Regions from separate parts of the Variovorax sp. GW821-FHT09A10 genome, predicted to be linked through region 2. Evidence: predicted binding sites of a transcription regulator. Region 2 holds the regulator's gene; each other region holds the start of a gene.
What was found. Region 2 encodes sigma-54, which starts transcription at its own class of promoters, with help from an activator protein. Its sites were predicted from a motif close to TGGCANGNAANCTGCTTT; they were not measured.

Region 1 (4,137 bases), on a different contig from region 2:
GCTCGACGACGTCATCCACGACACGCTCATCGTCATTGTGGCGCAGCTGATCGGCGTGGCGCCGGGCCAGTTCATCGCCGTCGTGGCCTTCACCCAGCTCAGCGAGAGTCTGCAGCACGCCAACCTGCGGCTGAGCTTCGGGGCGATCGGCGAGCGGCTGTGGGTCAGCCCGCGCTTTCACCGGCTGCACCACAGCATCGGGCTGGGCCATGAGTCGCACGGCCGGAGCACGCTCGGCGGCCACAACTTCGGCGTGCTGCTGCCCTGGTGGGACATGCTCTTTCGCACCGCCAACTTCGAGAACCGCTACGACCCGACCGGCATCCGCGACCAGGTCGAGCCCGGCGCCGACGGCCGCCCGCGCGACTACGGCCAGGGCTTCTGGTCGCAGCAGTGGCTGGGGCTGAAGCGGCTGTTCGGCCGCGCCTGATTCCGCCGCCAACGCAGGGCCGGCGGCTGGCGGGCCGGGGCCTTGCGCTATCCTCGAACCTCATGCGCCTGCTCCTCGACTCCTTCTGGCGCGCGGTGGCGTATTGCATGCTCCCGCGCGTGATCGTGCTGTCGCTCCTGCCATTGGCGCTCATGGTGCTGCTGGCCGCGGGGCTCGGTTACTTCTACTGGGACGCGGCCGTCGCCTGGACGCGCGAGGCCCTCGACGCCTGGCCGTTGCTGTCCAGCTTCTGGGCCTGGATCGGGCGCCTGTTCTCGGCTGACGTCACGGCCGCGCTGGCGCCGTTGGTGGTGGTGTTCGGCGTCACGCCGCTGATCGTGGTGCTGTCGCTGCTGATCGTGGCCGGCTTCATGGCGCCGGCGCTCACCAAGCTCGCGGCCGAACGGCGCTTTCCGACGCTCGAACAGAAGAAGGGCGCCTCCTTCTTCGGCAGCGTGCTGCGCTCGCTCGGCGCCACGGTGCTGGCGCTGATCGCCCTGGTGGTGTCGATGCCGCTGTGGCTCATTCCGCCGCTGGTGCTGATCCTGCCGCCGCTGATCTGGGGCTGGCTCACCTACCGGGTGATGAGCTTCGACGCGCTGGCCGAGCACGCCAGCCCTGAAGAACGCGCCACGCTGCTGCGCACCCACCGGCTGCCGCTGCTGTGCATCGGCGTGCTGTGCGGCTACCTGGGTGCCGCGCCGAGCATCGTCTGGGCCTCGGGCCTGCTGTTCGCCGCCGCCTTCTTCGTGCTTGTGCCGATCGCCATCTGGATCTACACGCTGGTCTTTGCCTTCTCCGCGCTCTGGTTCGCGCACTACTGCCTCGACGCCCTGGCTCAGCTGCGCGCCCAGCGCGCGGCGCTGCAGCCCGCGGCCGGCAGCGGCGACGCGCAACAGGTGCTCGAGGCGGCCGAAACCACCGAGGCCAACAAGGCCGCTCTCTCTCAATGGGGTTCACCATGACACGCGCATTCGGTCTCATCGTCGTCGGCGACGAGATCCTTTCCGGCAAGCGGGCCGACAAGCACATGGCCAAGGTCATCGAGCTGCTGGCCGCGCGCGGCCTGCAGCTGGGCTGGGCCGAATACGTGGGCGACGAGCCCACGCGGATCACCGCGGCGCTCATGCGCGCCTTCGCCTCGGGCGACATCGTGTTCTCGACCGGCGGCATCGGCGCCACGCCCGACGACCACACCCGCCAGTGCGCCGCCCAGGCCCTGCGCGTGCCGCTGGCGCTGCACCCCGAGGCCGAAGTGCTGATCCGCGAGCGCATGCAGGACACGGCCAAGGAGCAGGGCGTGCCCTACGAGCCCGACCGGCCCGACAACATCCACCGCCTGAACATGGGCGTGTTTCCGCAGGGCGCGTCCATCATCCGCAACCCGTACAACAAGATCCCGGGGTTCAGCGTCGAGCACGTGCATTTCGTGCCGGGCTTCCCGGTCATGGCCTGGCCGATGATCGAGTCGGTGCTCGACAGCCGCTATGCCGATCTGTTCACCCGCAACGCCATCGCCGAGAAGTCCGTGATCGTTTTCGGTGCGATGGAAGCCACCCTCACGCCCCTGATGCAGGCCATCGAGCAGGCCCACGCCGGCATCAAGGTGTTCAGCCTCCCCAGCGTGGATCACCCCCAGTACGGGCGCCACATCGAGCTGGGCGTCAAGGGCGACCCCGCGAAGCTCGATGCCGCCTATGGCCAGCTCATCGAAGGCCTGCACACTTTCGATGCAAAGCTTGGCCCCGAATTGGTGCGTTAATTCGGATTGCACCAGTTTGGTGATTATTTCCTTTTCCGGCAGCCCCTGGGCCGTCACCCGGGCCTCATCCGGCGGGGTGACAATGGCACAGAAACTGCATCCTCCCGTCCCTGTATTCCTAACCACCATCCAACTCAGGAGAAACTGATGGCAAAGACCGTCGCCGATGTACTCAAGCTCGTCAAGGAAAACGAGGTCAAGTTCGTCGACTTGCGCTTCACCGACACCCGCGGCAAGGAACAGCACGTCACCGTGCCTGTGTCGCACTTCGATGAAGACAAATTCACCTCGGGCCACGCGTTCGACGGTTCGTCCATCGCCGGTTGGAAGGGCATCGAAGCCTCGGACATGCAGCTCATGCCCGACCCGAACACCGCCAACATCGACCCGTTCTTCGAAGAAACGACGCTGATCCTGACCTGCGACGTGATCGACCCGGCCGACGGCAAGGCCTACGAGCGCGACCCGCGTTCGCTCGCCAAGCGCGCCGAGGCGTACATGAAGGCGTCCGGCCTGGGCGACACCGCCTACTTCGGACCGGAACCCGAATTCTTCGTGTTCGACGGCGTGCGCTGGAAGAACGACATGTCGGGCTGCTTCGTGAAGATCGAGTCCGAAGAAGCCTCGTGGAACACCGACAAGGAGTTCGAGCACGGCAACAGCGGCCACCGTCCCGCAGTCAAGGGCGGCTACTTCCCGGTGCCCCCGGTCGACAGCTTCCAGGACATGCGCTCCGAAATGAGCCTGGTGCTCGAATCGCTGGGCATCCCGGTCGAAGTGCATCACCATGAAGTGGCCAACGCCGGCCAGCTCGAAATCGGCACCCGCTTCAGCACGCTGGTGCAGCGCGCCGACTGGGTCCAACTGCAGAAGTATGTGATCCACAACGTGGCCCACGCCTACGGCAAGACCGCCACCTTCATGCCCAAGCCCATCGTCGGCGACAACGGTTCCGGCATGCACGTGCACCAGTCGGTCTGGAAGGACGGCAAGAACCTGTTCGCCGGCGACGGCTACGCAGGCCTGTCGGACTTCGCACTGCACTACATCGGCGGCATCATCAAGCACGCCCGTGCCCTGAACGCCATCACGAACCCCGGCACCAACAGCTACAAGCGCCTGGTGCCCGGCTTCGAAGCCCCGGTGAAGCTGGCCTACTCGGCCAAGAACCGCTCGGCCTCGATCCGCATCCCGTTCGTGGCCAACCCGAAGGGCCGCCGCGTCGAAGCGCGCTTCCCCGATCCGCTGATGAACCCGTACCTGGGCTTTGCCGCGCTGCTGATGGCCGGCCTGGACGGCGTGGAAAACAAGATCCATCCGGGCGAAGCCGCCAGCAAGGACCTGTACCACCTGCCGCCGGAAGAAGACGCGCTGATCCCGACCGTCTGCCACAGCCTGGACCAGGCCCTGGAGCACCTGGACAAGGACCGTGCGTTCCTGACCAAGGGCGGCGTGTTCACCGACTCGTACATCGACGCGTACATCGACCTCAAGATGCAGGAAGTCACGCGCTTCCGCATGGCGACGCACCCCGTCGAATTCGACATGTACTACTCGCTGTAAAAAGCGCCACAGCAAGCCCGCCCCGGCGGGCAAGTAAGACAAAAGGACGGCCCCGGCCGTCCTTTTTCCTTGGTGCGGAACATCCCATCGTGAGAGGGCCCGAATTGCATCAAAATGCGCGTTTGTCGCGCCCTCTCCGGAATCAAATGAAGACTGTCTCCCTGATTTTCCTGGCCGCCGCCTCGTTCGCCACCGCCACGGCGGCGCTCGCGCAAGAGCGCGTCTGGCGCTGCGGCAACGAGTACACCAACAACGCGACCGTGGCCCAGCAAAAGGGCTGCAAGATCATGGAAGGCGGCAACGTCACCGTCGTGCAGGGCACGAAGCCTTCGGGCGGCGGTGGTGGCAGCGCGTCGTCGTCGGGCTCGGGCGGTTCGGCCGC
Region 2 (4,137 bases):
CCGCCGAACGCCGGCGTCTCGGCGGGCGGCGGTGGCCGCGTGAAGGCCATCCTCACGCCGAAGGCCACGCCGGCCCCGGCGGCAGGGGGCGCCGCACCGGCAGCGGGCGGCAAGAAGCCCGCGGCCCCGGCGCCTACCCCCGCGCCCGGCGCCGGGCTGCGCCCCAGCACCACGCTGGGCGGCACCGAAGGGGAAGGGCGCAAGTGATCGAAACCGCAGGAACCCCGCCCGCCGACGGCGTCCCGGGCAGCCGCCTCGTGGCGCGCGGCCTCAAGAAGAGCTACGGCAGCCGCACGGTCGTCAAAGACGTCTCGCTCGATGTGCAGAAGGGCGAAGTCGTCGGACTGCTCGGCCCCAACGGCGCGGGCAAGACCACCTCGTTCTACATGATCGTCGGGCTGGTACGCGCCGACGCCGGCGAGATCACCATCGACGGCGAGCCCATCGCCCACATGCCGATCCACCGCCGCGCGCGCATGGGCCTGAGCTACCTGCCGCAGGAAGCGTCGATCTTCCGCAAGCTCACGGTCGAGGAAAACGTGCGTGCCGTGCTCGAGCTGCAGCGCGAGCCCGACGCCAATGGTCGTCTGGTGGCGCTGTCGAAGCAGCACATCGACGAGCGCCTGACCGACCTGCTGGCCGACCTGCGCGTCGACCACCTGCGCGATTCGCCTGCGCTCGCACTGTCGGGCGGCGAGCGCCGTCGCGTCGAAATCGCGCGCGCGCTGGCCACCCAGCCGCGCTTCATCCTGCTGGACGAGCCCTTCGCCGGCATCGACCCGATCGCGGTGATCGAGATCCAGCGGATCATCAGCTTCCTGAAAGAGCGCGGCATCGGCGTGCTCATCACCGACCACAACGTGCGTGAAACGCTGGGCATCTGCGATCACGCGTTCATCATCAGCGACGGGCACGTGCTGGCACAAGGCACACCCTCGGAGATCGTCGACAACGCCGAGGTACGCAGGGTGTACCTGGGCGAGCACTTCCGCATGTAAGGGAGGGGCGGGTCTCCATGAAGCAAGGGCTGTCCCTTCGCGTCTCGCAGCATCTGGCGCTGACGCCACAGCTGCAGCAGTCCATTCGCCTGCTTCAGCTCTCCACGCTCGAACTGAGCCAGGAGGTGGAGCAGATGCTGGATGAGAACCCGTTCCTCGAACGCACCGCGGAAGAAGCGGCGCGCGAGGAGTTCGGGCTCGATGCTGTCGACACGCCCGTGCCGCGCGACGATGGGGGTGAAACCGGCGAAGGCGATTTCGCCCCGGCGCCGACCAGCAGCGCGACGACCACCGCCAGCGAAACCACGTCCACGCCCGACTCCGACGGCCCCGCCGCCGAGATCACCGAGCGCGAGCCCGACTGGGAAGGCGACGGCACCGTCGAGATGGCACCCGACGACAGCGAGTGGGGCAGCGATGCACCCGCACGCCAGAACAACCTGGGCGACGACGAACGTGCCGACGCCACCGAACTCGCGCGCAGCCAGGAGTCGCTGCAGTCCTTCCTGCACCGCCAGGCGTTGAGCCTGCGGCTGAACGAGAACGATTGCGCCGCGCTGCGCTTTTTGATCGAATCGCTCAACGACGACGGCTACCTCGAAGACTCGCTGCCCGCGCTGGCCTCGGGCCTGGCGGGCGACGACAACGACCAGTTCGACGACCTCGTGCACCACTTCCAGGTGGCGCTGGGCCTGCTGCAGAGCCTGGAGCCCGCCGGTGTCGGCGCGCGCGACCTCGGCGAATGCCTGAGCATCCAGCTGAAGGCGCTCGCCAGCGAAGACGAGACCGAGGCCGAAGCGCTCATCCGCAAGACCGCCATCGCGATCTGCAAGCAGCCGATGGAGCTGCTCGCGCGGCGCGACTTCAAGCGCCTGGCCACGCTCACGCGCACGAACGAAGAGCTGGTGCGTTCGGCGCTGCAGATCATTGCGCGCCTGGAGCCCAAGCCGGGCCGCCGCTTCGTGGACGTCGAGCGCAACATCGTCATTCCCGACGTGATCGTCACGAAGACCGGCCGCGGCACCAACATCAAGTTCCGCGTCATGCTGAACCCCGAGGTCATGCCGCGCCTGCGCGTGCACGACATCTACGCCGGTGCGCTCAAGTCGCACAAGGGCGAGGGCAGCCAGGCGCTGTCGCAGCGGCTGCAGGAGGCGCGCTGGTTCATCAAGAACATCCAGCAGCGCTTCGACACCATCCTGCGCGTGAGCAACGCCATCGTCGAGCGGCAGAAGAGCTACTTCGTGCACGGCGAGCTGGCCATGCGCCCGCTGGTGCTGCGCGAGATCGCCGACGAACTCGGCCTGCACGAATCGACCATCTCGCGCGTGACCACCGCCAAGTACATGTCGACGCCCTTCGGCACGGTCGAGCTCAAGTACTTCTTCGGTTCGGCGCTGGGCACCGAGACCGGCGGCAACGCGTCGAGCACTGCGGTGCGCGCGCTCATCAAGCAGTTCGTGAGTTCCGAGAGCATCAAGAAGCCGCTGTCCGACAGCCAGATCTCCGAGATGCTGAAAGAGCAGGGCATCGAGTGCGCGCGCCGCACCGTCGCCAAGTACCGCGAAGCGCTGCGCATCGCGCCGGCCAACCTGCGCAAGGCCCTGTAGAAGACCGACGATGACGAGCCGCCTGCTGTCGCGCTGTGGGCATGGGGTGGTCGTCATCGCGGCGGCGCTGCTGTTTGCCGGCTGCGCCACGCTGCCCGACGAGGCCCCGCGCCCGCCCACCAAGGCCATCGCCGTCTCGGCCGACACCGCGCTCGGCAAGATCGCGCTGGCCTCGCAGCCCGACCCCGACCTCAGCGGCTTTCGCCTGATGCCCGGCGGCGACTTCGCCTTCGACACGCGGCTGCAGCTGGCGCGCCGCGCGCAGCGCACGCTCGACGTGCAGTACTACCAGATCGAGAACGACGAGACCGGCCGCTACCTGCTGCGCACCCTGCGCGATGCCGCCCAGCGCGGCGTGCGCGTGCGCCTGTTGATGGACGACCTGTACACCTCGGGCGAAGACGAGCTGCTGCTCGGCCTGGCCGCCACGCCGAACGTCGAGCTGCGCCTGTTCAACCCGTTCCCGGCCGGGCGCGGCAGCCTGCTCAAGCGCTTCACCGCGTCGCTGTTCGACTTCAGCCGCGTCAACCGCCGCATGCACAACAAGCTCTTCATCGCCGACGGCGCGATGGCGGTGGCGGGCGGGCGCAACATCGGCAACCAGTACTTCCGCCGCACCACCGGCCCGAACTTCATCGACCTCGACACCTTCGTCACGGGCGCGCTGATCCCGCGCCTGGGCGTGCTGTTCGACCAGTACTGGAACAGCCCGCACGTGCGCCCGATCGGCGCGGTCGTGCACACCGACCTGCCGCGCGAAGAACTGCAGCGCCGCTTCGACGCCGCCACCGGCCCCGACACCACGCCGCCGCCGCCCAAACCTGCGCCCAACGACCTGCTCGGCTACAGCCCGGTGGCCGACGACCTCGACGCCGGCAAGCTCGGCCTGATCTGGACCACCGCCGAGGCGTATGCCGATTCGCCCGACCGCGTGATCGGCAAGACCGCGTCGTACGGCGGCGTGCCGCTGCTCGACGTCGACAGCGTGCGCTACAACGTGGTCGAGCAGATGCGCCGCGCGCGCAGCGAGGTGACGCTGGTCTCGCCCTACCTGATCCCGGGCGCGTCGGGGCTGGAGGTGATGCGCGAGATCCGCGGGCGCAACGTGAAGATCAGCGTGGTCACCAACTCGCTCGCCGCCACCGACGAGCCGCTGGTCCACACCGCCTACCGCCGCTACCGCGCCGACATGCTGGCGCTGGGCGCCGAGCTGCACGAGCTGAGTTCCGCGCGCACGCGGCGCAGCGTGCGGCTCGGTTTGTTCGGCACGTCGGTGGGGCGGCTGCACGCCAAGTCGGCGGTGATCGACCAGCGCATCCTGTTCGTCGGCTCGATGAATTTCGATCCGCGCTCCGAGATCCACAACACCGAGATCGGCCTGTTCATCCGCAGCCCCGAGATGGCGCAGCAGACCCTGAAGCTGCTCGACGTGCTCAAGCAGCAGGGCGCCTACCGGCTGCGCTTTGCCGAAGGCGCCGATGCGGGAGCCAGCGGCTCGCGGCGCATCGAGTGGGTCAGCGAGGAAGGTG
Region 3 (4,137 bases), on a different contig from region 2:
TCGTGGCGCTGGCGCCCTACCTCGGGCGCCGCGTGCTCGGCGCGGAAATCAAGAAGGCCGGCGGCCTGCGCACGTGGCAGGCCCCCACCGGGCCGCAGCCCGACGAGGAGCCCGACCGCAAGCTCTGGCCCTTCTTCCAGCAGTACCTGGCGCCGAAGCCTTCCAAAGACCTGCCGCCGCTGTACCTGGGTTTCGGCCTGGCCGACCGCTTTGCCAGCAACCACAAGCTGCTGGCCGACGCCCTGCCGCCGGGACGCGTGTTCACCACCGAAGGCGGCCATGACTGGCCCGAATGGCGCCAGCTCTGGCGCAATGTGCTCGACGTGCTGCCGCTGCCTTCACTGGGGCGCGGCGCACGCGCGCCGGCTACGCGGTTTCCGGCTGCGGCGTCTCGGGCGTCATCAGCGATGCCATCGGCCATCGCGGCTTGACGTCGAAGGCATAGCGCTCGGTGGCCTGCGACAGGCCCGACTGCAGCCGCATGGCGGCGGCCATGGCGATCATGGCGCCGTTGTCGGTGCACAGGTGCAGCTCGGGGTAGTGCACGCGCACCTTGCGCTTGGCGCAGGCCGCGTTCAACTGCTCGCGCAGGTTCCTGTTGGCCCCCACGCCGCCGGCCACCACCAGCCGCTTCAGGCCGGTCTGGTCCAGCGCCGCGAGCGACTTCTTCAGCAGCACCTCGACGATGGCCGCCTGCGTGGAAGCGGCCAGATCGGCCTTGCGCGCCTCGAGCTGGTCGCCGAGCTTCTTGGCCTGCGTGAGCACGGCCGTCTTCAGGCCGGCAAACGAAAAGTCGAGATCGCCGCTGTGCAGCAGCGGGCGCGGCAGCTTGAAGGCCGCGGCGTCGCCCTCTTCGGCCAGCTTCGCGAGCCAGGGGCCGCCGGGGTACGGCAGGCCCATGAGCTTGGCGCTCTTGTCGAAGGCCTCGCCGGCCGCGTCGTCAATGGTCTCGCCGAGCAGTTCGTAGCGGCCCACGCCGTCGACCCGCATCAGCTGCGTGTGGCCGCCCGACACCAGCAGTGCCACGAACGGGAATTCGGGCGGATCGGCGCTCAGGAACGGCGACAGCAGATGCCCCTCGAGGTGATGCACCCCCAGCACCGGCTTGCCCAGCGCCACGCCGAGCGCGCAGGCCACGCCCGCGCCCACGAGCAGCGCGCCGGCCAGGCCCGGGCCGCGCGTGTAGGCCACCACGTCGATCTCGGCCAGCGAGCGCCCGGCCTCGGCCATGACGGCTTCGGTGAGCGGCAGCACGCGGCGGATGTGGTCGCGGCTGGCCAGCTCGGGCACCACGCCGCCGTAGGCCTGGTGCATGGCGATCTGGCTGTGCAGCGCGTGCGAACGCAGCAGCGGCAGCGCGTCGCCGTGCGACTCGACCAGCGCCACGCCGGTCTCGTCGCAGGATGATTCGATTCCCAACAAGAGCATGGCGCCGAGTGTAGGGGCCGCCCGCCGGCGGCGCCCGCGAAGGGGCAAGCGAGGCACGGAAGTTGCACGAGCGGAAGGCGCCCCTTCCGCGCCTCCACGAATGACTTCCGGCCTGAGCTTCCTGATTGCCGCGCGCCGATGCGAGATCGACGCGCTGGACCAGCTCGCGCGCACCAGCGAGCTGGTCGGCGCCATCGGGCGGCTCGTGCATGCGCTGCAGCGCGAGCGCGGCATGTCGAACGTGTTCCTGGCCTCGCACGGCGGGCGCTTCGCCGACCAGCGCGCACCGCAGATCGCCGAATGCCTGGCGCTCGAGCAGCAGGTGCGCGCCGGCTTCGACCGGCTCGAGGCCGAGCACCACCGCGCGGTGGGCGCCGGCCACGGCGCGCGCCTGTTCAGCCGCATCGCCTGGGTGCTGCCCGGCCTGGACGCCCTGCCCGCGCTGCGCCGGCGCATCGACGCGCTCGAACTCCAGCCCGCGCAGGCCGTGGCCGCCTTCGCCAAGCTCGTGGCCGGCCTTCTGGCGGTGGTGTTCGAGGCGGCCGACGGCGCCACCGACCCCGAGATCTCGCGCCTGCTGGTGGCGATGTTCAACTTCATGCAGGGCAAGGAGTTCGCCGGCCAGGAGCGCGCCTTCGGCGCCGCCGCGCTCGCGCTGGGCCGGGGCGACGACGCGCAGCGCCAGCAGTGGCGCCACCTCATCGAGTCGCAGGAGCGCTGCTTCCAGGTCTTCATCGACTTCTCGGGCGACGCGGTGCGCACGCTGTGGCACGACAGCCAGTCTGACGCCGTGCTGGCCGAGCTCGAGCGCCTGCGCCGCAAGGGCGCCACCTCGGTGCCGGCCGACGCGCTGCTGAGCCAGGCCTGGTTCGACTGCTGCACCCGGCGCATCGACGCCATGCAGACGGTCGAGAACCGCCTCTCGGCCGACCTGCGCGCGCTGTGCGACCACAAGACCGCCCAGGCGCGCAGCGAACTGGCGGCCTACCGGCAGCTGCTCGGCACGCTGGCCCCGCAGGCCGGCGGCGCGCTCTTCTTCGACGATGCCCAGCAGGCGCAGGACGCCACGCCGGCGCAGCTCGGGCGCCACCTCGAGCGCTCGGTGCTCGACATGGTCCAGGAGCAGTCGCAGCGCCTGCAGGCCATGAGCGACGAACTCGACACCGTGCGTGCCTCGCTCAACGAACGCAAGATCGTCGAGCGCGCCAAGGGCCTGCTGATGGCGCACCGGCGCCTGAGCGAGGCCGAGGCGCACAAGATGCTGCGCCAGACCGCCATGAACCAGAAGCGCCGCCTCGTCGACGTGGCCGAGTCGATGCTGGCCATGGCCGACTACCTGCCGCTCGAAGCTGCACCGCGGCGCTGACCCGAGCCGCTTGGATTGGTGCAGCGCACAACAGTTGTGCGTCGCCCGGGTTAGCGAGCCAGCAGGAACTTTCTCCCGCACCAGCGCGCCCTGCCAGCTATCTTTTCCATAGCTCCCAACGGCGGGTTCGAGCTGGCACGTCGCTTGCGTAGTCCTTGGCACGGGACCGCAAGGTCTCAAAGGCAGGTTGCACCCAACGGCGGGTGCGGCCCACCGAACCGGACAAAGGCGTCCCCATCCCGCAAGGGCTCGTTCACGAGCAGCCCCTGCGCGGTGCGGACGCCTTTTCGTTTTTGTCTTTCACTTCTGGAGCCCCGCCCATGTCCGATCTGCTGCTGAAAACCAAACTGAGCCGGCGCCGCGTGCTGCAGGCCGCCGCCCTCGGCGCCGTGGGCATCGACCCCGCGCTGCGCGCCGCCGTCTGGGCCCAGGGCTCGGACAAGCCCGAGAAGGAAGAAGTGAAGATCGGCTTCATCCCGCTGACCGACTGCGCCAGCGTGGTGATGGCCTCGGTGCTGGGCATCGACAAGAAGTACGGCGTGAAGATCGTGCCCAGCAAGGAAGCCAGCTGGGCCGGCGTGCGCGACAAGCTGGTGAACGGCGACCTCGACATGGCGCACGTGCTCTACGGCCTCGTGTACGGCATGCACCTGGGCGTGAGCGGCCCGAAGAAGGACATGGCCGTGCTCATGACCCTGAACAACAACGGCCAGGCCATCACGCTGTCCAAGAAGCTGGCCGACAAGGGCGCGGTCGATGCGGCCTCGCTCGCCAAGCTCATCGCCAAGGAAAAGGGCGAATACACCTTCGCCCACACCTTCCCCACCGGCACGCACGCCATGTGGCTCTACTACTGGCTCGCCTCGGCCGGCATCGACCCGTTCAAGGACGTGAAGAACATCACCGTGCCGCCTCCGCAGATGGTGGCCAACATGCGCGTGGGCAACATGGACGGCTACTGCGTGGGCGAGCCCTGGGGCCAACGCGCGATCATGGACGGCATCGGCTTCACCGGCATCACCACCCAGGACATCTGGAAGGACCACCCCGAGAAGGTGCTCGGCACCACCGGCGACTTCGTGAAGAAGTACCCCAACTCCGCGCGCGCGGTGACGGCCGCGATCCTCGAGGCCAGCAAGTGGATCGACACCGGCCTGCAGAACAAGAACAAGATGGCCGAGACCATCGCTGACAAGAGCTACGTCAACACCAGCGTGGACGCCATCAACCAGCGCATCCTGGGCCGCTACACCAACGGCCTGGGCAAGAGCTGGGACGACCCCAACCACATGAAGTTCTACAACGGCGGCGCCGTGAACTTCCCGTACCTGTCGGACGGCATG
Region 4 (4,137 bases), on a different contig from region 2:
TAGACGGTGTGGGAGGCGATCGCTTCGGTCGGAACGTCGAGCGTTCGGGCGATCAGGGTGACCAGCGCCTCTGGGGCGTGGTCGAGCGGGAGTTTGAGTTCGGAGATTCGCAGCATGTCGTGGGGCTTGTGGTTATCAAGCAGCCGGGCATTTTAACGTCGCCATGCGTGGAACACCGCGGAACCGGCTTTGCCGGGCCGCTGGTGTTGCCCCCGGTAGGGGGTTGGAGAAGCGACACGAAGTGCGCGTAGCCTGGGGGCGAGCCAGATTACGCGGGCAGGAAGCCCTCGACCGAGAGGTAGCGCTCGCCGGTGTCGTAGTTGAAGCCCAGCACCACCGCATCGGGTGCCAGCGAGGGCAGCTTCTGCGCGATGGCCGCGAGCGTCGCGCCCGACGAGATGCCGACCAGGATGCCTTCCTCGACCGCGCAGCGGCGCGCCATTTCGCGCGCGGGTTCGGCGTCGACCTGCAGCACGCCGTCGAGCAGCGAGGTGTCCAGGTTCTTCGGAATGAAGCCCGCGCCGATGCCCTGGATGGGGTGGGGCGCCGGCGCGCCGCCCGAGATCACGGGCGAGGCCACGGGCTCCACCGCGAACACCTGCAGCTTGGGCCACTTCTTCTTGAGCACCTTCGCCACGCCGGTGATGTGGCCGCCCGTGCCCACGCCGGTGATGAGCACGTCGATGCCCTCGGGAAAGTCGGCCGCGATCTCTTCGGCCGTGGTGCGCACGTGCACGTCGACGTTGGCGGGGTTGTTGAACTGCTGCGGCATCCACGCGCCCGGCGTGCCGGCCACGATTTCCTCGGCGCGGGCGATGGAGCCCTTCATGCCGTTGGCGCGCGGCGTGAGGTCGAAGGTGGCGCCGTAGGCCAGCATGAGGCGGCGGCGCTCCACCGACATGCTGTCGGGCATCACCAGGATCAGCTTGTAGCCCTTGACGGCCGCGACCATCGCCAGGCCGATGCCGGTGTTGCCCGAGGTGGGCTCGACGATGGTGCCGCCGGGCTTGAGCGCGCCGCTCTTCTCGGCGTCTTCCACCATCGCGAGCGCGATGCGGTCCTTGATCGAGCCGCCGGGGTTGGCGCGCTCCGACTTGATCCAGACCTGCTGCTTCGCATGGCCGAACAGGCGGTTGATGCGGATGTGCGGCGTGTTGCCGATGGTCTGGAGGATGTTCTGGGCCTTCATGGAATCTCCTTGGGTGCGAGGGTCGGATGGTCAGCGCGCATTGTGGCGCCCCCTGGGCCGGGTTGCACCCGGCCCGCGACCGTTTCAGCCCGAGGGATGGCAGGCCGTTGCGGTTCAGGCCTCCAGGGCTTCCAACGGCCCGAAGAACTCGTAGCGAAGCTGCTGCTTCGGCACGCCGAGCGCCAGCCCGTTCGCATACACCGCCTGCATGAAGGGCTTCGGCCCGAGAAAGTACAGGTCGACATCGCGGTCTTCCGGCAACAGCCCGGCCAGCAGCTCGCGGGTGACGAAGCCGGTCGCATGCGGCGTGTCGCTCTCGCGCGGCGCGTCGTAGACATACAGCGGCTTCACGTTCGCATGCCGCTGCGCCAGCGCGTCCACGCGGGCGCGGAAGGCATGCGCGCCGCCGTGCCGCGCCGCATGGACGAAGTGCACCGGCCGGCCCGTGTGGGCCATCGACTCGAGCATGCTCATGGCGGGCGTGATGCCCACGCCGCCCGTCACCAGCACCAGCGGACGGGTCTGCTCGCCCGCGGGCTGCAGCACGAAGTCGCCGCACGGTGCCTGCGCCTGCAGCCGCGTGCCGACCGCGGCGGCCTCGTGCAGCCAGTTCGAGGCGCGACCGCCTTCTTCCTTCTTCACGCTGATGCGGTACCACGGCTTGCCCGGCGCGTCGGACAGCGAGTAGTTGCGCCGCACCGGCTGGCCGTCGATCTCCAGCACCAGCGTGAGGTATTGCCCCGGCGAGAACGCCAGCAGCGCGCCGCCGTCCACGGGCTCCAGGTAGAACGAGGTGATGACCTCGCTTTCGTCCTCGCGCCGGGCCACGCGGAATTCGCGCGTGCCGCGCCATCCACCGGGTTGCGCCGCGTTGGCGCTGTAGACGGCTTCTTCCGCGGCGATGAGCAGGCCCGCCAGCGATTCGTAGGCTTCGCCCCAGGCGGCGATCACCTCGTCGGTCGCGGCATCGCCGAGCACCTCCTTCACGGCGCGCAGCAGGTAGTGGCCGACGATCGGGTAGTGCTCCGGCAGCACGCCCAGCGCGGCGTGCTTCTGGATGATGCGGGGCAGGGCGCCGGCGATCGCTTCGAGTCGGTCGATGTGTGCGCCGTACGCGATGACCGCGCCCGCCAGCGCGCGCGCCTGCGTGCCGGCGGCTTGGTGCGCTTCGTTGAAGAAGGCCTTCACCTGCGGATGGCCCTCGAACATGATCTTGTAGAAGTGGCTGGTGATGGCCTCGCCGTGGGCCTGAAGCGCGGGCACGGTGGACTTGACGATGGCGATGGTTTGCGGGTTCATGGTCTGACGCTTCTTCTGTTGAGATGCCTTTGTCTTCTCACGATCCGTGCCAGCCGGAAGGCCGCTGCAAGTGCTTGACGCCATTGGGGATTTATCAGGCGTGGTCAAATTCACAACAAATTCAAGGTTGTATTTATGACCACATTGCGTGTCGATTCGACCACCGAGGCCCCGCCGCCCGAGCCCGAAGCCGAGGCTGCCCGCTACCGGTCGCTGCTCGCCGCCGCGCGCGGACTGGTCCGCTGCGATGCCGCCGCGCTGCTGCAGCTCGACGTCGACGTGCTGAAGCCCGTCGCGGTCGACGGCCTGAGCGATGAGACCCTCGGGCGCCAGTTTCCCGTCGCCGCCCATCCGCGTTTTGCGCGCCTGCTCGCCAGCGAACGGGGCCTGCGTTTCGCCCACGACAGCAACCTGCCCGACCCGTACGACGGCCTCGTTGCCGGCCAGCCGGGCATCCTGCCGGTGCACGACTGCATGGGCGCGCCGCTGCGCCTGCGCGGCGCCGTCTGGGGGCTGCTCACGCTGGATGCGCTGGAGCCACACGCCTTCGACGCCGTGGGCCCGGCGCAGATGGAGGCACTGGTCGCGCTCGTCGAAACCGGCATCGAGGCCGCCCACACGATCCGCGAGATGCAGGCGCGCGCGATGCGCGAGCAGGCCGTCGCGCAGGCCCTGCGCGCAGGGCGTGGCGCCCCGCGCGAGCTGCTGGGCAGCAGCCCGGCGATGAAGCAGCTGTGCCACGAGATCGACACCGTCGCCGTGTCCGACCTCACGGTGCTGCTGCTCGGCGAAACCGGCGTCGGCAAGGACCTGGTCGCGCAGCGCCTGCACGCGCGCTCGCGCCGCAGCGAGCAGCCGCTCGTGCAGGTCAACTGCGCGGCGCTGCCCGAGTCGCTGGCCGACAGCGAGCTCTTCGGCCACAAGCGCGGCGCGTTCACCGGCGCCGTGCAGGACCGCGACGGCAAGTTCGAGATCGCCGACGGCGGCACGCTCTTTCTCGACGAGGTCGGCGAGCTGCCGCTGAGCGTGCAGGCCAAGCTGCTGCGCGTGCTGCAAAGCGGCGAGGTGCAGCGCCCCGGCAGCGACCGCATGCGCAAGGTCGACGTGCGCGTGATCGCGGCCACCAACCGCGACCTGCCCGCGGCGATCGCGCAGGGGCGTTTTCGCGCCGACCTGTACCACCGGCTGTCGGTCTATCCGCTCGTCGTCGCGCCGCTGCGCGAACGGGGGCGCGACGTGCTCGTGCTGGCCGGCAGCTTTCTCGAGGAGAACCAGCACCGGCTGGGCGCGCGCAACCTGCGGCTCTCGCCGGCGTCGAAGGCCGCCATGCTGGCGCACGGCTGGCCGGGCAATGTGCGCGAGCTCGAGCATGTGATCAGCCGCGCCTCGCTGCGGGCGTTCAGGGAGCAGCCGCGCGGCTCGCGCTGGACGGCCATCGAACCGCATCACCTGGCGCTGGACAGCGCTGCCGTCGTGGGAAGCGCCATGGCAGCGCCCGCGCAGGCCCCGGCGAATGAACATGCGGGGCCTGCCATCGCGGGCGGCACGCTGCGCGAGGCGACCGAAGCCTTCCAGCGGGCCTGGCTCTCGGAACTGCTCGCCCGCCACGGCGGTCGCGTGGCCAGCGCCGCGCGCGAGGCCGGCATCGA

Region 1: glnA (type I glutamate--ammonia ligase) is a predicted target of sigma-54. The motif match lies at 2,276-2,293, and genes of this name have one in related genera.
Region 3: AC07Q9_RS16035 (nitrate- and nitrite sensing domain-containing protein) is a predicted target of sigma-54. The motif match lies at 1,480-1,497, and genes of this name have one in related genera.
Region 4: hmpA (NO-inducible flavohemoprotein) is a predicted target of sigma-54. The motif match lies at 2,523-2,540, and genes of this name have one in related genera.

What each region holds. Positions count from the first base shown of each region.
Region 1 covers NZ_JBWKPT010000001.1:380,565-384,701, reverse strand. The annotation lists gene AC07Q9_RS01860 (sterol desaturase family protein) at 1-430, shown strand, start outside; gene AC07Q9_RS01855 (EI24 domain-containing protein) at 493-1,395, shown strand; gene AC07Q9_RS01850 (competence/damage-inducible protein A) at 1,392-2,192, shown strand; gene glnA (type I glutamate--ammonia ligase) at 2,340-3,755, shown strand; gene AC07Q9_RS01840 (hypothetical protein) at 3,902-4,137, shown strand, end outside.
Region 2 covers NZ_JBWKPT010000006.1:43,227-47,363, reverse strand. The annotation lists gene lptA (lipopolysaccharide transport periplasmic protein LptA) at 1-207, shown strand, start outside; gene lptB (LPS export ABC transporter ATP-binding protein) at 204-998, shown strand; gene rpoN (RNA polymerase factor sigma-54) at 1,016-2,608, shown strand; gene AC07Q9_RS21920 (phospholipase D family protein) at 2,619-4,137, shown strand, end outside.
Region 3 covers NZ_JBWKPT010000003.1:598,172-602,308, forward strand. The annotation lists gene AC07Q9_RS16025 (alpha/beta hydrolase) at 1-431, shown strand, start outside; gene tsaD (tRNA (adenosine(37)-N6)-threonylcarbamoyltransferase complex transferase subunit TsaD) at 367-1,428, opposite strand; gene AC07Q9_RS16035 (nitrate- and nitrite sensing domain-containing protein) at 1,529-2,794, shown strand; gene AC07Q9_RS16040 (CmpA/NrtA family ABC transporter substrate-binding protein) at 3,115-4,137, shown strand, end outside.
Region 4 covers NZ_JBWKPT010000010.1:195,936-200,072, reverse strand. The annotation lists gene AC07Q9_RS27760 (NAD(P)/FAD-dependent oxidoreductase) at 1-116, opposite strand, end outside; gene cysK (cysteine synthase A) at 269-1,189, opposite strand; gene hmpA (NO-inducible flavohemoprotein) at 1,304-2,488, opposite strand; gene norR (nitric oxide reductase transcriptional regulator NorR) at 2,624-4,137, shown strand, end outside.